DNA from 3 places in the Pseudoalteromonas sp. BSi20429 genome. Region 3 is predicted to be linked to each of the others. Evidence: predicted binding sites of a transcription regulator. Region 3 holds the regulator's gene; each other region holds the start of a gene.
What was found. Region 3 encodes sigma-54, which starts transcription at its own class of promoters, with help from an activator protein. Its sites were predicted from a motif close to GTTGGCACGNNNNTNGNNT; they were not measured.

Region 1 (5,432 bases), on a different contig from region 3:
TTTTATTAATAACTTGGAACTCCTCCCTAGCTTTGGTTATAGCCGTGGTTTACAGGTAGCTGATAAATTTGAACGCCGTAAGCATGATTTACCAGAACTTGAACGTGCCCATAAGCTAGAAGACAGTCAGTACTATACACAAAGTAATTTTGGTGCAGCTAATGGGTTTATTAACTTTAAGGCAACGGTAACAACCGACGAGTCGCAATTTGCTATTACCCCAGGGTATTTACAAAGTGAAAGTGTAAAAGACGGGCGCCGCACTTTTGTTTATGAAATGGATGCGCCTATTTTAAACTTTTATGCGGTGCTTTCGGCAGAGCTTGAAAGTAAAAAGGTTGAGCATAATGGGGTAAATATTGAGGTGTATTACCACAAAAATCATGCATGGAATATTGACCGTATGATTGAGTCAGTACAAGACTCGATAGATTACTTTACACAAGCATTTGGGCCGTATCAGCATAAACAGCTACGTATAATTGAATTTCCTAAGTATCGCTCGTTTGCACAAAGTTTTGCCAATACAGTCCCTTACTCAGAAAGCATGGGGTTTATTACAGACTTAAGAGATGAGAGTAAAGTTGACTACCCTTACTATGTTACCGCACATGAAGTAGCGCACCAGTGGTGGGGGCATCAAGTATCGGCGGCTAATGTAGAGGGCAGTGCCGTTATGTCAGAAACGCTTTCACAATACAGTGCGCTAATGGTGCTAAGAAAACGCTTTGGCGCAGAGAAGCTACGTAAGTTTTTAAAATATGAGCTTGATAGGTACTTAATAGGGCGTACAGGGGAAGCCTTTGAAGAAATGCCACTATATAAAACACAGTCGCAACAATATCTTCATTACAATAAAGGATCAGTTGTGATGATGGCGATTTATGATCGTTTAGGTGAAAAACGTTTAAATGATGCACTCAAAGCATTTTTAAATGAATTTCAGTACCAATCAACACCATACCCAACTACGCTTGATTTACTTAGCTATTTAAAACAAGACGCAACGCAAGCAGAACAAAGTTTTATTGACGATCAGTTTAAATATATCACCTTGTATGAGCTTGAGATGAAAGACGTTTCAGTTACAGATAGCGCTGATAGTGATGGTTTTTATAGCGTTACGCTAAACATTGAAGCCATTAAACAGCGTGCGGATGGCCAAGGTGAAGAAACCGAACAGCCGCTCGATGAGCTAATTGATATTGCATTATTTAGCGACGACCCTGAAAACTTACTAGCTGATGACTTTGTTATTTACTCGCAAAAGCATCAAATAGTGTCTGGTACCAATACTATTGAGCTAAAAGTAAAAGAAAAACCATTATTTGCGGGGGTAGATCCTTACATTAAGCTGGTCGACAAAGACAGTAAAAATAATTTAGCTAAATTCTAACGTCTATTTATTTACTAACCTAAACTAACTACTTTAAGGGCCGCATTTATGCGGCCTTTATGTGTAATAAACTGTATAAAACTTCATAGCGTTTCTACATATTCCCCACAGCTTTTTACGCTAATATTTTATGTTCTCTTATAAAGTTACCTTACTGGTATTTAGTTTATAAGGAAGAGTATGAAACCATTAATTATAGGGGCGATAGCATTAAGCCTCAGTGCTTGTTCTGCGGTAACCATTCAGCCGCAGGTAACAGCAAAAATAACGAGCCAAGCTAATTATGAAGATAGCCGCCCATTTTATTTATGGGGATTAGTGGGTGAGCAGCGGGTAGACGTAAAACAAATATGTTCAAATACATCGGTTATTCAAATGCAGTCACAACAAACGTTTAGTGATGGAGCGCTGAGTTTAATTACGCTTGGAATATACTCGCCCCATACCATTAAAGTGTGGTGCCAAGAGCAAGTACTAGGGGAGACATTATGAGCATCAAGCTATTTGCAGCCGGTTGCACACTGATTATTTTAACGGGGTGTACAAATATTTACTTTGATAACGGTATACAGAGCAAAGTAAGCAATAAAACTCTAAAAAGCTCACAGTGGCATCATAATTTTGCACTTGCGTTGTACGAGGGATCAGAGCCGTTAGATTTAACAACACATTGCCCACAAGGGGAGTGGCAAAGCGTTCATACGTATAAATCGTTTACTAATGGTTTAGCTGAGGTGGTTGTGAATCAAATCGGCCCAGCTTGGTACCCTATAACAGTCGAAGTACAATGTAATAAGGTACCCTTTAAAGCAAAACAGCTATAAAACGAGAAAAGGGCCAAAAGGCCCTTCGTGTCGCAGCAAGTAACACATTCTTTCTTATAAATTAAAGTCTACAGAATAAGCAACGTAAGCTTTAATATCTGAATCATCCATATCTGTATCAGACAAACCAAAAGTAAAACCGTCTTTCGAAATTGATACACCGTAATCTAAGATATTATCATCGCCAATAAAGTCACCAGAGTAGTGGCCTAAGTGAAGTGCCATTTCAGTGCCGTTACTGCCAACAGCAAAACCGTAATCAGCTGTCAGGTAAAGTGAATCACCAAAGTCTGTACTATCACCACTTGCAGCTGATGTTGCAAGTACTGAAGCACCAAAGGTAAAGCCTTCAACACTGATGCTACCGTAAATTTCAGAGAAATCTGCGTCAGCCTCAGAAGCGGCATCTGGGTAAGCGTAATAAATATAGCCAACATCGTAGCTAACGCTTTCGTTAATGTCGCCACCAAAGCCTGCGTATAAATCAAGCTCATAGGTCATTTCATCTGCCCACGATGCATTTGAAGCCCAAGTACCTGCATAAAAGCCCGATTCATTGGCGTAATCAATACCGCCTGAAATAGCTGCATCGCCCCCAGTTTGCTCTTGACCGCGCCATAAGTAGTTTGATGTTGCCGCTGCATTAGCAGTTACTTCAGCATGCACAGCTGTAGATGTTAAAGATGTTGCGCCCATTAATGCTATAGCACTTATAGCGATGGTTTTTTTTAGTTTTAGCATGTCCATTTCCCGTTATATGATTTTTGCTCGCCAAGGTTTTTATTATGTATTCGGAACCTTTAGGCTGACGGCTTTTTATTGTTTAACTAACGGGATAATTGCACTGTATGTGCCAGCTTCATTATTTTTTATTAAAAATTATTTTTTATTTATTAAAAACATGAGCTTGAATTTTATGAATAGGATGGGGATATAACATGAAGGAAGATGTTGCGCACATTGCTGGTGCATAAATTAACCTAGCCGCACCATAAAAGTACGGCTAAATTAGAAGATTTTAACCGAATATAGTGCGCATAAGGCTAATTGTTTCGTTTACGCTGCGACCTTTTTGTACTTCACTCACAATTGAATCACGTTTACTGCGAATGTGTTCAGGAATATCGTCAGCAGCAAGAGCACGGTCTACTAATATTTCTGCAGACTCTTTACCTCTACGCTGAGTTTTACCTGTTGTAGTTGTAGTACGTTTAGGCTTTGTTAGCAGTTTAATGTAGTTAGAGTTATCTGGTGTTTTAGCATCAGCGTAGTGAAAGAAACATGGAACTAATGCTTTAATAGCAACCAATTGTTCTTCTAACTCGTTACTAGGTTTAGCCATTTTGTACCATGACATAGCTTGAATACCTTTTACGATATCTTGCCAGTAACGCTCAAAATCACTATTTTTAAGTTTAGAAACACCAAGAGCACCACATAATGCATCTAATCGATTATTTGTAATCGGAGTAAATAAATCAGGGCGACGCATTGCAAGCAGTCGTGTTGCAGGCGCAAGTGTTGGTTTTTCGTTGTTGTCGGTGAATATTTTTGAATAAGCAGCAACAAATTGTTGATATTCGTATTGAGTAATATCACCTTCAAGTGGAATATTCACTAGTGCATCGTCAAAAGCACCTGGTAAATCACCAAGCATTTGATGGAAGCTCTTTGCACTTTTTGTAGATGCAAACCATTCAACGTCAAAGTTGTATGTGCTTGGATCAAGTGATGCCATGTGCTTACCGCTAAACGCAAGTAAGTCTTCAGGAATCATATCTTTAAGAGATTGTTCACGAATGCTTTTGATGTAGTCTACCAAACGAAGCTGTTCATCAAGTGCAATAACGTCTTTGTGTTGTTCTACAAATACACTTACAACAGGCCACGGAGCAATACGTAAAGTTTTAACCTGTAAAAAGCTGATAGCTGAAATAAGCTGATCGTGTAGCTTCTTAAGTACTGGTAACTGCTGTGGCTCTAGCAAATCGTAGTTCATACGATCTCTGCTTGCACTTAGCAATTCGTAACACCAAGGTAAAAAATCATCAGGGTGGTTTTCTACTTTCACGGCCATAAGGTTAAGGCTTAACTCTGAAGATTGCTTCAGAATGTTCTGATAGATTTGATTTTCTTGTTCGCCTAGCGTCATTTTTGACGGTGAAATTAGCAGTTTTTTCATGCCTTGTAGAATCTCCGGTTTAGATATATATTTTTTTGCTGGTCTATTTTAGCGCAATTACGCTAATAACAACAGCGCTGTCCTCCATACGTTGTAATTGAAGTGACTAAATCAGTATTTTTGCTAATAAAATGAGACTAATGCTTTAACATGTATCAATCATTTTCATCCAGTACAAATAGGCTTTCAACTGAGGTATTAAAATGCTTTGCTATTTTTAGAGCAATTATTACCGACGGCGTAAACCGGTTTGTTTCTACGGTACTTATTGTTTTGCGCGACACTTTAATAGCATCAGCAAGTTCTTGCTGTGAAAGCCCGGCCTCTTTTCGATACTTTGCTATGTTATTTTGCATATCCACTCCTAATCACGATTTTGCCAAAGCAATGAAGCGCCATATACCAAGAGCATGATACCTAGGTAGAATATTGCCATAGTTGCATGCGAAAATTCGGTAGGTATTTCATCGCTTATATAAAAAACACCCAGAAGGCAAAACCCAAATGCAAAACTTGTATGTTTATATGCATTAGTGTCAATGGTGTTTAGAAACTCATCTTTATAAGCGTATTGAAAATACATTTTTAACGGAAAGCCCCCTTTAATGAGATAAATAATCACTATAACTATATAAAAAAAAACGCCCATTCCAACAGTTAAAAGCCCTCCAATATGTTGATCTTGTTTTATTAGTGAGTAAACACAGAGAAGTAAACAAACTATCCCTGCGCTTAAACTAATCCATATGTTTTGACCCATAAATTGTTCTTCAGTTTTAATATCCTGTTGTTTCATAGTATTCATCCTGTAATAGTATTTTATTTTTTGTAACCTCTGGGTATCAATGTAACCTTGGGGTATCACCGGGTCAATATTTATTTGTAACCTAAAGGTATCAAAATGTTTCAGGAAAGATTCACATATAACAGGTAAAATGGTTTTAGTGGCTTTTTTACATCAACTACAATGATTTTAAGGCTAACACTCGCTATGATAAGAACATTATTTGCACGTTTGAAAGGACGATCA
Region 2 (5,432 bases), on a different contig from region 3:
AACTTTAAGTGCGATAGAAACCGCGTAATGAGGGATACCTTTGATGAAGTTAGTTGTTCCATCGATAGGATCTACAATCCATTGGTAATCATCATCCTTGCCTTTATGCTCACCTAATTCTTCACCAACAATAGAGTGAGTAGGGTAAGACTGTAAAATAGTGTCACGAATTACGGCTTCGGCTTCTTTATCAATGTTAGTTACTAAGTCGTTAGCGCCTTTTTGTTGCACTTCAACTTTTGATAAATCTTCACTTGCGCGAAGTAAAATTTTGCCTGCGTTGCGCGCAGCGCGAACCGCAATGTTTAACATTGGATGCATGGTATTACCTTTGGGTTGTAAAAGAACGTTTATATATTTCAGCCGGCGTATTTTAGCGACTTTTGACATAAAGTAAACAATAAACCCCAAATACTTATGTTTGTTTTTTATACAAGATTGAAAAGTGTCTATATTTTTAAAAAATAATAATGAGCAATTAATAAGTCATCATGTTCCTTTGTGTGTTAATTAAATTGAATTAATTTTAAATAACGCTTTACCTAAAGTTAGCTTGAGGTTTTATCGTGCCCCTAACTTAATTGATAGGACAACATTATGTATTTAGAGCACGTAAACTTAGTCGCGAGTGATATAGGCAGCATGCTTAAATTTTATCGCGCTGTATTTCCACATTGGTCGATTAGAAGTGAGGGCAGAGGCGATTGGCATGGAAAACCAAGACGCTGGGTACACTTTGGAGATGACACGCATTACATTGCGATAAGCAGCCATGGTGAGGGTGAAAACAGAAACTTATCGGGCCATCAAATTGGTTTTGCACACTTTGCTTATGTAACTAATAATTTAAGCGCAGTAGTAATGCGCTTAAATAAAGTGGGTTTTACTCTAAGCAAGCAAGGTAGCGAGAATCCTTTCAGAAAGAATGTCTACTTTATTGATCCCGCCGGGTTTGAGGTGGAATTTGTAGAGTATTTAAGTGATGTACCAAGCGAGCGAAATAACGATTTATAATAAAATACTAAGCAGCACGCTAAAGTGCTGCTACTCAATTATAGTGAGCGGTTATTATTACCGGTGCCAAACTGGGTTTTTAGCTCATTTGCAAAGCTCATAAATTTTTCTTTAATTGTGCGCTTTATTTTTACTTCAACCGATCCCATAACTGCCTTTCCTTCAATATGAATAGTAGGACCTTGGCGTTTGTTAAGCGACACAGATTTATTTTCAAGACTACTTAAAATACAAAACATTTTAGACACTACATTTACATGCTCTGGTACGTAAATCTCATCGCTACCAAAAATACAGTTAACGTGAATAGTTACATTTTGATGCGCAAAAATGGCATCAGTAAAATCAAGTACCACCGATCCCATAAAGTTACTTAAATATATATTTTTTGGCACGACCCACTGACCGCTTCGTTCGTTAGAGCCTAAAATACTACGTAATGTAAAATCATCATCACTGTTTTGCTGTGCACTATAATGTGGTTTAAATTGCGATTGTTTTTCTGCTTTATATTGCTGATCGGTATTAAGTGTTAAGTCTTCTACTAAGGCTAAAAGAGCGTCGTTATTAGGTGCATCCATCGCGCTATCGAGTCGTCTCTCAAATGCATCAACAGAAATAACCCCATGACTGTAATTATAAATTAATTGGTCAATTACTTGTTCGCGTACTTGCTCTATTGGGCGGTCTTCAACTTTTACAGACATGGGGCATTCCTTATTATATTTACTATTGATACTGCTCTTGATGTTTATATGCAAAGCACGCACCAAATATAATCACCCTAATTATCAGTAGGTTAATTTATAATGATGTTTTTTATTTTGTTATATTAACGATAGATTAACCAAAAATGCAATTATCTAGCTATTTTCACTATTTGAGAAAGTTTTACCGAGTAGCCTGTAAATAGTTACACAACTATAGATAATGCCTCACTCCAAAATAAACTCAACCTATTGAAATATAAGTATAAATAAAGTTGGCCCAAAGCTCGCATTAGTTAAAGTGTCTTTAATCAAAAGGAGAAAGATTATGAAAACATTTAACAAGTCTATTATCGCAGCTCTAGTTCTTGGTACTACGGCTATGGGTGCCCAAGCAAACAGCTGGGAAAACGAAAGTAAAGATGCTTGGATTGATGGTAAGGCAGAAACAGTTCTACTTATGAACACTAATCTAAACAACTTTGACATTAACACTGATGTAAAAAATGGCAAAGTAGTACTTACAGGTAAAGTTAATAGCGAGCTTGATAAAGAGCTAGCAGAAGAACTTGTACTTAGCCTAGATGGTGTATCTGATGTTGATAACAGCCTTACTGTTGTTAAAAGCATGGATACCAAAGATAAAAGCAATGACATGATGGACGATGATGATAACGACCTAACGGACGCTAAAATCACCACTGTAATCACAACTCGCTTCCTGTTTGACTCAGAAGTTGGTGGTACAGACATCGATGTTGATACCGACAATGGTATTGTAACTCTGAACGGTTCAGTAGAGTCTGAAGCTGAAAAACAACTAGCAGTTAAAATTGCTAAAAATGCTGAAGATGTTCGTGACGTAGTTGATAAACTAGCTATTGTTGCTGAATAATACAGTATAGTTAAGGCCCACTAACACTGGGCTTTACGCCTTTTTAATGCTTAATTTAAATGGAGTTTAGTCATGGATATTATTCGTATAATACTTTCGGTTTTATTACCGCCATTAGGTGTGTTTTTGCAAGTTGGCTTAGGTATGCATTTTTGGTTAAATATTTTATTAACACTGCTAGGTTATTTCCCAGGTTTAATACATGCAATCTACATTATTGCGAAAAAATAATGACAGATTATATATTGTGTAAGCCGACTACTGAGGCCTAATGATACAATTGCCACAGTACTGTTCGGCTCACAATATTAGTTTTTAAATTAAATATTTTTTATCAAAATCTAATTTTTAATTTACTCAAACTAAGTGATTATTTCTTGTAACTCACTCCCAAAATTCCCTCAGCCAAACCATTGCTTACTTCAATTAAGCTTTCTAACTAACTGCAGTGTTCTGATTCTGTATTGATGCCAGTTAGGAAATCTTTAACATTAGTTTGTTTATATATCTACAATACGCGATTAATTACTCTATTATTTAGTGACAATATTACCATCACTTCTAGTGTTATCATTAAACCAAGCTTTTACGCATATTGAGGTAGCTAATTGAATATTCGACTTATACTGTCAGGCGTTGTGTCATTCGTTTTTTATTTTAGCTGGGCCTACTGGGCGAACAGTTCGGCAGATATTGCTAAATCGGTCACGCTTCAAGCTGCATTAGTACAAGGTTTGTATAGTGGATTTGTAACGCTGTTTTTTACTTTTATTTTAGAAAAGGTCGTCAACAAGTATAAGTCTAGTTATGTAACGCTTGCGTTTGTAACTCCAATTATTTGTATGTTTCATTCTAAAACACCACAAAACGTAGCAATACGACAAAGCTTCAATAATGCAATTAACTCTAGCGCCTCGTATTTAGGTAACAAAAAAATAGCAGGTGTACTTTTTGCGCCTATTATTCCGATTACTGTTCAATCGAGCTTAGTGATTATGGTGAATGTAATTAATCAGACACCTAATTTGGCACTTACAGTAGCCCCAAGCATATTTTTTACAGCCTTATATGCCTACACATATATGTTAGCTCTACTTAAAAAGTAGAGCGTTAAAAATAAAAGACTACATGTGGGAGGAGGGTTTTTATAATTTAACGCAGAGAATATCATGGGAAATATCTTACATTTTATGCTTATACCCACCTAAAAGATTACTATTTAAGCAGTTAGCTTACTGATTGTTAAAATAAAGGTGTTTGGTAGTGACAAGCACCTAAAAAGTTTTTATACTGCAACCCGCTTTAGTCGCTCTGTGACTGAACGCTTCAAAAATTAACTGTCTAGCAGTTATATAAAAGTTGGCCCCTTAGCTCAGTTGGTTAGAGCACACGACTCATAATCGTTAGGTCCCCAGTTCGAGTCTGGGAGGGGCCACCACTTTTACAAACTTTCCAAAAAAATACCTACTCAAATTATTTAATGCTACATGAATTTAACATCGTGTAATTTATTATTCTTTATCTACCCCTAATAATAAATATAATTTAAATAAAGTTAATCCATAGATTAAGCTAAGCTTTCTTAAATTTGAAAGAGTGCGAATGCACTATTAAATTCCAGCGTTAGATCGGACGCTATTCATGCTCTGTCTTGTAAATAATAATGAGCTGCACCTGATTTTAGAATACAAAAAAAGCCCCTATTGGGGCTTTTTACTTACTAGTGTTTACTTTTATTGCTCAAAACTACAAGAGTTAACTAATTTTTACGGTATATCTCATGCTCAATATCGTAAATATTTACGCTTAAACTGTCTGATGCTCTGCAGTATGTTTTTAAGCATGAAAGTAGCAGTTCGCTTAACATTTGTTTTTGCTCAATTGAGCGTCCCGCTAAAATATGTACCGCGATATGTATAAACCCTGATTTTCCTGCGCCAAGTTGATATTGCTGATAAGCAATAGCGCGTGTTTTGATGGTTTCTAATTCAAATAAGTTACTTTCGAAAGCGGTAGTGTGAATTTTTTCTACCAGTACTTGTGGTAAAACAGGGAGGTCTTCTGAGTGTTCAATAATAATGTGCGGCATTTAGGCGTTTCCTATTATGAGTTACTGCATGAGCGAGAGTTAATTGTATCAAATACAACAGGGTTCGCTAAACCCTGAGCTATCTAAAATCTTTACTTTAAACTAATTTAGTCGTATTTATTTTTGATGTTAGTATAAAAACAAACAGGTGAACCTTCGCTTAGTAACGTAGGTGCTAAGTTACTTATATATTAATTAAGGATAAGTATGAAATTACCACAAAAATTTAAACGTTTAGCTTTACTTACAGGTGCAGTTGTTACATTAAGTGCTTGCTCTGACGATGTTGCATCGGTAAGTCTGGGATTATTTACAACTAAAGATGTTGTGGTTAATTCGCAGCAAGATCCAATCCTTAAAGGTGTTACTTGTCATATTAGTCATATAGAGGCTAATTTGGACTTTTCTGATCCGTCTGATATGTCTATAGCATGTCGTCAAACAGGTCCTATTACAGCGCAGCAGCTACAAAAAATAGACCGTAGCAAGTCGGGCGAGGTGATATTCAAATCATCTAAAAGTATATTATTTAAATCACTAAAAGTGCGCCGTATTTACGATGCTGAGAATCGTACTTTATTGTACTTATCGTATTCAACTAAAGAATCCAGTGGTAGCCACCACCATGCACTATCAACAGTGCCGCTATACAATACTCAAGCGTGGGATTGGGCGCTTACACAAAAAAACTAAACTAGCACTAAAACTTATAAGAGCACCTTATGTT
Region 3 (5,432 bases):
TAATAATGCGGTATCACAAGGAGCTGTTTTTGCGAGCATGCGCCTAACTTGAACAAATTGACCACTATTGAGTGACTTAGTCACCTGTTTTAGTTGCTGTAGTGGGTAATCTTGTTCAAAAGCTTCAGGCATTGGCGTCCTTTATAAATTTTTATATTACTTTATGGGGAGAGGTGAGTTAACTGGCGTCACTAACCGTATTTATTTTATATATCTGTTTTAGTTGGGGCATTAGTAATGCGAGCATTATTTTTATAACTGTTTATTCTTGTTCATTAAAACGTTGTGCTATTAATTCTCCAACAGCATGTAAAGCTTGCTCAGAATCGGGGCCTTTACATACAACTTTTACTTCTTTGCCTTGGCTACTTTCAAGTAACATTAGTGCAAGTACGCTATCGCCTGCAGCTTCTTTGTCATCTTGAAATAATGTAATTGTCGCATCAAACTGCACTGCCAATTGGGCAAGCACGGTGGCTGCTCTGGCGTGCAATCCTAATTTGTTTTTTATTAAAAAAGTGTCTTCACAATGCATAACTTACTCTACCTAAGCTGAACAGGTGATTATTCAGCTATATTATTTTTCTTGTTCGCGATGGCGAATTTTCACATTGGGATGTGTCATTGCAAAACTTTCACCGATAGTTTGCGCTAAATATACAGAGCGATGTTGTCCGCCTGTACACCCAATAGCAATGGTTAAATAACTGCGGTTATTTCGCTCTAAGTGCGGTAACCATGTTTGTACAAATGTTTGAATTTGCCATGTGAATTTTTGCACTATGCTGTGATTGGCCAAATAATCTTTAACAGGTTGATCTAACCCATTTAAAGGTTTTAATTCAGGTTCCCAATGTGGATTTGGTAAAAAGCGTGCATCAAATACATAATCTGCTTCTTTTGGTATGCCATGTTTAAAACCAAACGATTCAAACGTGACAATCAGTTGTTTATCTTTTTTACCTAAAATCTTTTCACGAATAGATTCAGCGAGTTGATGAACACTCAAATCAGTCGTGTCTATCATAAAGTCGGCGCGGGTGATTAATACATCAAGTAATTCTTTTTCTTTTTTGATGGCTAAATCAAGAGGCAACGAGTCAATTGATAGTGGGTGTAATCTACGAGTTTCAGAAAAACGTTTGATCAATGTTTGATCGTCGCTATCTAAATAAAATAACGTAGGGTTTGCAAAGCCTGGCAAGTATTCAAGAATATCGTTAAATTCATCTTGTTGTTTAGGGATGTTACGCACATCAATGCTAACAGCAATTTTATCGTAGCTATCAGACACACTGCGAACTAATGAAGGAAGCAAGTTAACTGGAATATTATCTACACAATAATAACCTAAATCTTCTACAACGCGTAAAGCAACCGACTTTCCAGAACCAGAACGGCCGCTTATGATAATTAACTCCATTTAACACCCTTTATAAAACTATGATTGATTGACAATAACTTGGTAAAGCTCAGCATCTGATTTTGCACTGCGTAACTGTTTACAAAAATCTTTGTTGTTTAGTTTATCAGCAATGGTTGCTAGAGTCTTTAAGTGCTGCTGGTTATCGCCATCTGGTACGATGAGTGCGACGAAAATATCAACAGGGCGATTATCGATTGCATCAAAATTTATTGGAGTTTCGCTAACGAGTACTAAAGCCAAAGGCTCTTCTGCACCGCTCATTCTTCCATGAGGAATGGCAATGCCACGCCCTATACCTGTACTACCCAATTTTTCTCTGCTCATTAAAGCATTAAGAATATCTTGTTGCGGTAAATACGGAAGTTTGTCGTGAGCAAGTTCGCTAATGAACTCTAAAATTCTTTTTTTGCTATTAAAAAGGACCGCAGCTTTGCTGCAGTCCTGGCATATAAGTGAGCTTAATTTCATCATATTAGTGTCGAGCAAGCTTCTCTTTGTGTTTAATTACTTGTCGATCGAGCTTGTCGATCAACGAGTCAATGGCGGCATACATATCTTGATGTTCTGTAGAGGCAAATAGCTCAGCACCGCTTACGTGTATGGTGGCTTCTGCTTTTTGATTTAATTTTTCTACATCGAGAATGACATGAACATTATTAATATGATCAGAGTGTCTTTCTAGCTTCGCAAATTTGGTATTAATATAGTCTCTTAGTGAATCGGTTAATTCTACGTGACGACCAGTTAAGTTTAGTTGCATAAGCATTACCCTCTTTTTTTTGCGTCTTAAATCAAACTTTTACGCTGATTTGACGGTGGAATAGCCAGAGATTCGCGGTATTTTGCGATTGTACGTCTCGCTACTTTAATTCCTTGCTCAGCCAATATATCCGCTATTTTGCTATCACTCAATGGTTTTGCTGAGTTTTCTGCTGCGATTAATTTTCGGATAAGCGCACGGATTGCTGTAGATGAACATTCACCCCCGTTTTCGGTGCTTACATGGCTTGAGAAAAAATATTTAAGCTCAAATATACCACGGGGTGTGTGCATATACTTTTGGGTTGTTACGCGCGAAATTGTTGATTCGTGCATTTCTACCATTTCAGCAACATCATTTAAAACCATTGGTTTCATGGCTTCAGGACCGTGTTCAAAAAAGCCTTGTTGTTGCTTAACAATACAATTTGTTACTTTTAATAGCGTGTCGTTTCTACTTTCTAAGCTTTTAATAAACCATTTAGCTTCTTGTAAATGCGAGCGAATAAACTGGCTGTCACCACTGGATTTTACAGTGCGAGACATTGCAGCGTATTGGCTATTAACACGAATTTTAGGCATGCTATCTGGGTTTAACTCAACAACCCAGCGGCCTTTAATTTTTTTAACTGACACATCGGGAATAACATACTCAGATTCTTCTCTTACAATAGTATCTGCTGGTTTAGGGCTAAGAGTATGTATTAATGTCATTACTTCTTTAAGCTCTTCTTCTTTGAGCTTAGTTTTCTTCATTAATGTACGATAGTCACGAGCAGCTAATAAATCAATATGCTCGGTTAAAATCATTTTTGTTTCATTAATGTAAGGTGTTTCTTTGTCAAACTGGTTAAGCTGAATACACAAACACTCTTGTAAACTACGTGCAGCAATACCAACAGGATCAAACAGTTGGATGCGTTTTAATACAGCTTCAATTTCATCAAGTTCGACTTCGTTATCATCTTCGTTTTCTTGATTAAAGCTTTCTAAAATCTCTTCGCAGCTTAGTGTTAAAATACCTGAATCATCGACGGCTTCTACAATCGCAATAGCAATAGCTTCGTCTGTAGGGCTAAATGGCGTTAGTTGTAACTGCCACATTAAATACTCATGGAGCGTTTCAGTAGAGGCGCCTTGGTATATTGATTCGTCTTCAGGCATCGGACCCGATGATGCTGCTGGGGCGGCACTCATGTACTCATCCCAACTAACATCCATAGCCATGTCGTCACTTAGCGTGTCTTTTGCAAGTGCTTCACCACTATCTTGTTCGTATTCGCTTGGAGCATCATCGGCAGATGCGCTAACAGTTATGTCATCTGTATCTGCTTTTTGCTCGTTTTTACCTGCAGCGTCTTCTGAATAGTCTGCTTCTTCAACCTCTAATAGCGGGTTGCTGTCGAGAGCTTCTTGTATTTCTTGCTGGAGATCCAATGTACTGAGTTGCAACAAACGAATAGCTTGTTGCAGCTGTGGAGTCATTGTAAGTTGCTGGCCCATGCGCAGCTGTAGTGATTGCCTCATGTATCTCTAACAATCCTTTTATGTTGTTATAATTAATACTAGCAGATGCTTAAAGACATGGCGTAAATGTTACAGCCTAAATTGCTCGCCTAAGTAAACATCGCGTACTGTTTTATCATTTAATACGTGTTCTGGAGTACCTGATGCAATCAGCTCCCCATGAGAAACAATGTAGGCTTTTTCACAAACATCAAGGGTTTCTCTTACGTTATGATCGGTGATTAATACACCAATCCCACGATTTTTAAGATGTTCTATTATTTTCTTTATGTCTAATACCGAAATCGGGTCAACACCTGCAAATGGTTCATCCAGTAATATAAATTTAGGATCTGCTGCCAGCGCACGTGCTATTTCAACACGACGACGTTCGCCTCCTGACAATGCCATACCTTGGCTATCACGAATGTGTTGTATGCTAAATTCATCTAATAATTTATCGAGAGTGTCTTCTCTAGCTTGTTTATTTAACTCTTTGCGCGTTTCTAAAATGGCCATTAAGTTTTGATAAACAGTCAGCTTTCTGAATATTGAAGACTCTTGCGGTAAGTAGCCAATGCCTAATCTAGCACGACTATGCATAGGTAAAAGAGTAATATCGTTATCGTCTATCGATATTTTACCTTTGTCGCTAGGTACAAGTCCTACTATCATATAAAACGTGGTGGTTTTACCTGCGCCGTTAGGGCCAAGTAAGCCAACAATACTGCCAGCTTTGACTTCAAGGCCGACGTTTTTTACAACTTCACGGCCTTTATAGCTCTTTGCTAATAGCTCTGCTTTTAATGTGCTCATGGTTGACCTTTGTCGCTTTTTTTACTTTTTTTAGTCTCGATTGGCACTAAAATTGTGTGAACGCGGTCAGTTGAGTTTTCATCTTTTTCGGCACTGATTAGCTGCTGCTCTATATCGTAGGTAATGCTTTTAGCATTTATTTTTTGTCCCGCTTGCGATACTTGTGCATTACCAACAAGCGTTAAAAAACGCTTAGATACATCATAACGTACTTCGTCAGCACTGGCGCTCATAGTCGTGCCATCTGATTGCTTTTCTTCAAAGTGCGCAGGGCTACCTGTAGCAATTAATAATTGTTTATTATCACCAAGTTCATCGCGTTTATGTACTTCTAAGCGGTCGGCTGTGATACGGCGATTACCGTGAATAATTTCAACATTTTTCTCAAAAATCCCGACATTAGCTTTTAATTGACCTTCTTGCTTATCGGCGCTTATTGAAATTTGATTTGCAGTCGGTTGCGTGTTTTGCTCTGCAGCACTACTATTAAACGCTAGTATAAGTGTAGGAATAATAAGTGATTTTAATATTTTATTGGTCATAATATATGGTTCGCGTATGGTTAATTAGTTTTATCACTTCGGTTTTTAAGTCGGCTTCTAGGCCTTTACCAGTGATTTTTAAATTGGGTCCAGTGATGATAACGGGTTGCTCCGAACGCATTGTTAATAGCTTTATATCTACCTGAATATTATCAGCATTGATTTTGTCTATCATGGCGTTATCGGTTAAGTTTTTGGCAACCACATTGCCTTCTAAAATTAATTGTTTGTCTTCGTATAATGTTGCTTCGTCTGCATTTATTTGCCACGTTTGCTTTTCGTTATATAAAGTAAAAATAGGTTTTTCAAAAAACGTAAAACCTAATTGTTGATATAGCTCCATTTTAGCCGCAGTGACTTTGTGGCTAATTTTACCTTGTTCG

Region 1: a site for sigma-54 is predicted at 3,060-3,078, ahead of P20429_RS06830 (TorF family putative porin). Genes of this name have one in related genera too.
Region 2: a site for sigma-54 is predicted at 1,996-2,014, ahead of P20429_RS02215 (BON domain-containing protein). Genes of this name have one in related genera too.

What each region holds. Positions count from the first base shown of each region.
Region 1 covers NZ_BADV01000068.1:17,052-22,483, forward strand. The annotation lists gene P20429_RS06845 (M1 family aminopeptidase) at 1-1,396, shown strand, start outside; gene P20429_RS06840 (Bor family protein) at 1,577-1,888, shown strand; gene P20429_RS06835 (Bor/Iss family lipoprotein) at 1,885-2,220, shown strand; gene P20429_RS06830 (TorF family putative porin) at 2,275-2,961, opposite strand; gene P20429_RS06825 (hypothetical protein) at 3,239-4,402, opposite strand; gene P20429_RS06820 (helix-turn-helix transcriptional regulator) at 4,558-4,758, opposite strand; gene P20429_RS06815 (hypothetical protein) at 4,767-5,198, opposite strand; gene P20429_RS06810 (AsmA family protein) at 5,432-5,432, shown strand, end outside.
Region 2 covers NZ_BADV01000094.1:69,357-74,788, forward strand. The annotation lists gene suhB (inositol-1-monophosphatase) at 1-321, opposite strand, end outside; gene P20429_RS02225 (VOC family protein) at 598-1,014, shown strand; gene P20429_RS02220 (LiaF domain-containing protein) at 1,053-1,721, opposite strand; gene P20429_RS02215 (BON domain-containing protein) at 2,050-2,616, shown strand; gene P20429_RS20445 (YqaE/Pmp3 family membrane protein) at 2,689-2,847, shown strand; gene P20429_RS02205 (hypothetical protein) at 3,225-3,722, shown strand; tRNA gene P20429_RS02200 (tRNA-Ile) at 3,978-4,054, shown strand; gene P20429_RS02195 (5-carboxymethyl-2-hydroxymuconate Delta-isomerase) at 4,376-4,705, opposite strand; gene P20429_RS02190 (CreA family protein) at 4,913-5,398, shown strand; gene P20429_RS02185 (hypothetical protein) at 5,428-5,432, shown strand, end outside.
Region 3 covers NZ_BADV01000010.1:15,635-21,066, forward strand. The annotation lists gene mgtE (magnesium transporter) at 1-132, opposite strand, end outside; gene P20429_RS17625 (HPr family phosphocarrier protein) at 263-535, opposite strand; gene rapZ (RNase adapter RapZ) at 578-1,423, opposite strand; gene ptsN (PTS IIA-like nitrogen regulatory protein PtsN) at 1,442-1,894, opposite strand; gene hpf (ribosome hibernation promoting factor) at 1,899-2,186, opposite strand; gene P20429_RS17605 (RNA polymerase factor sigma-54) at 2,213-3,712, opposite strand; gene lptB (LPS export ABC transporter ATP-binding protein) at 3,782-4,507, opposite strand; gene lptA (lipopolysaccharide transport periplasmic protein LptA) at 4,504-5,049, opposite strand; gene lptC (LPS export ABC transporter periplasmic protein LptC) at 5,039-5,432, opposite strand, start outside.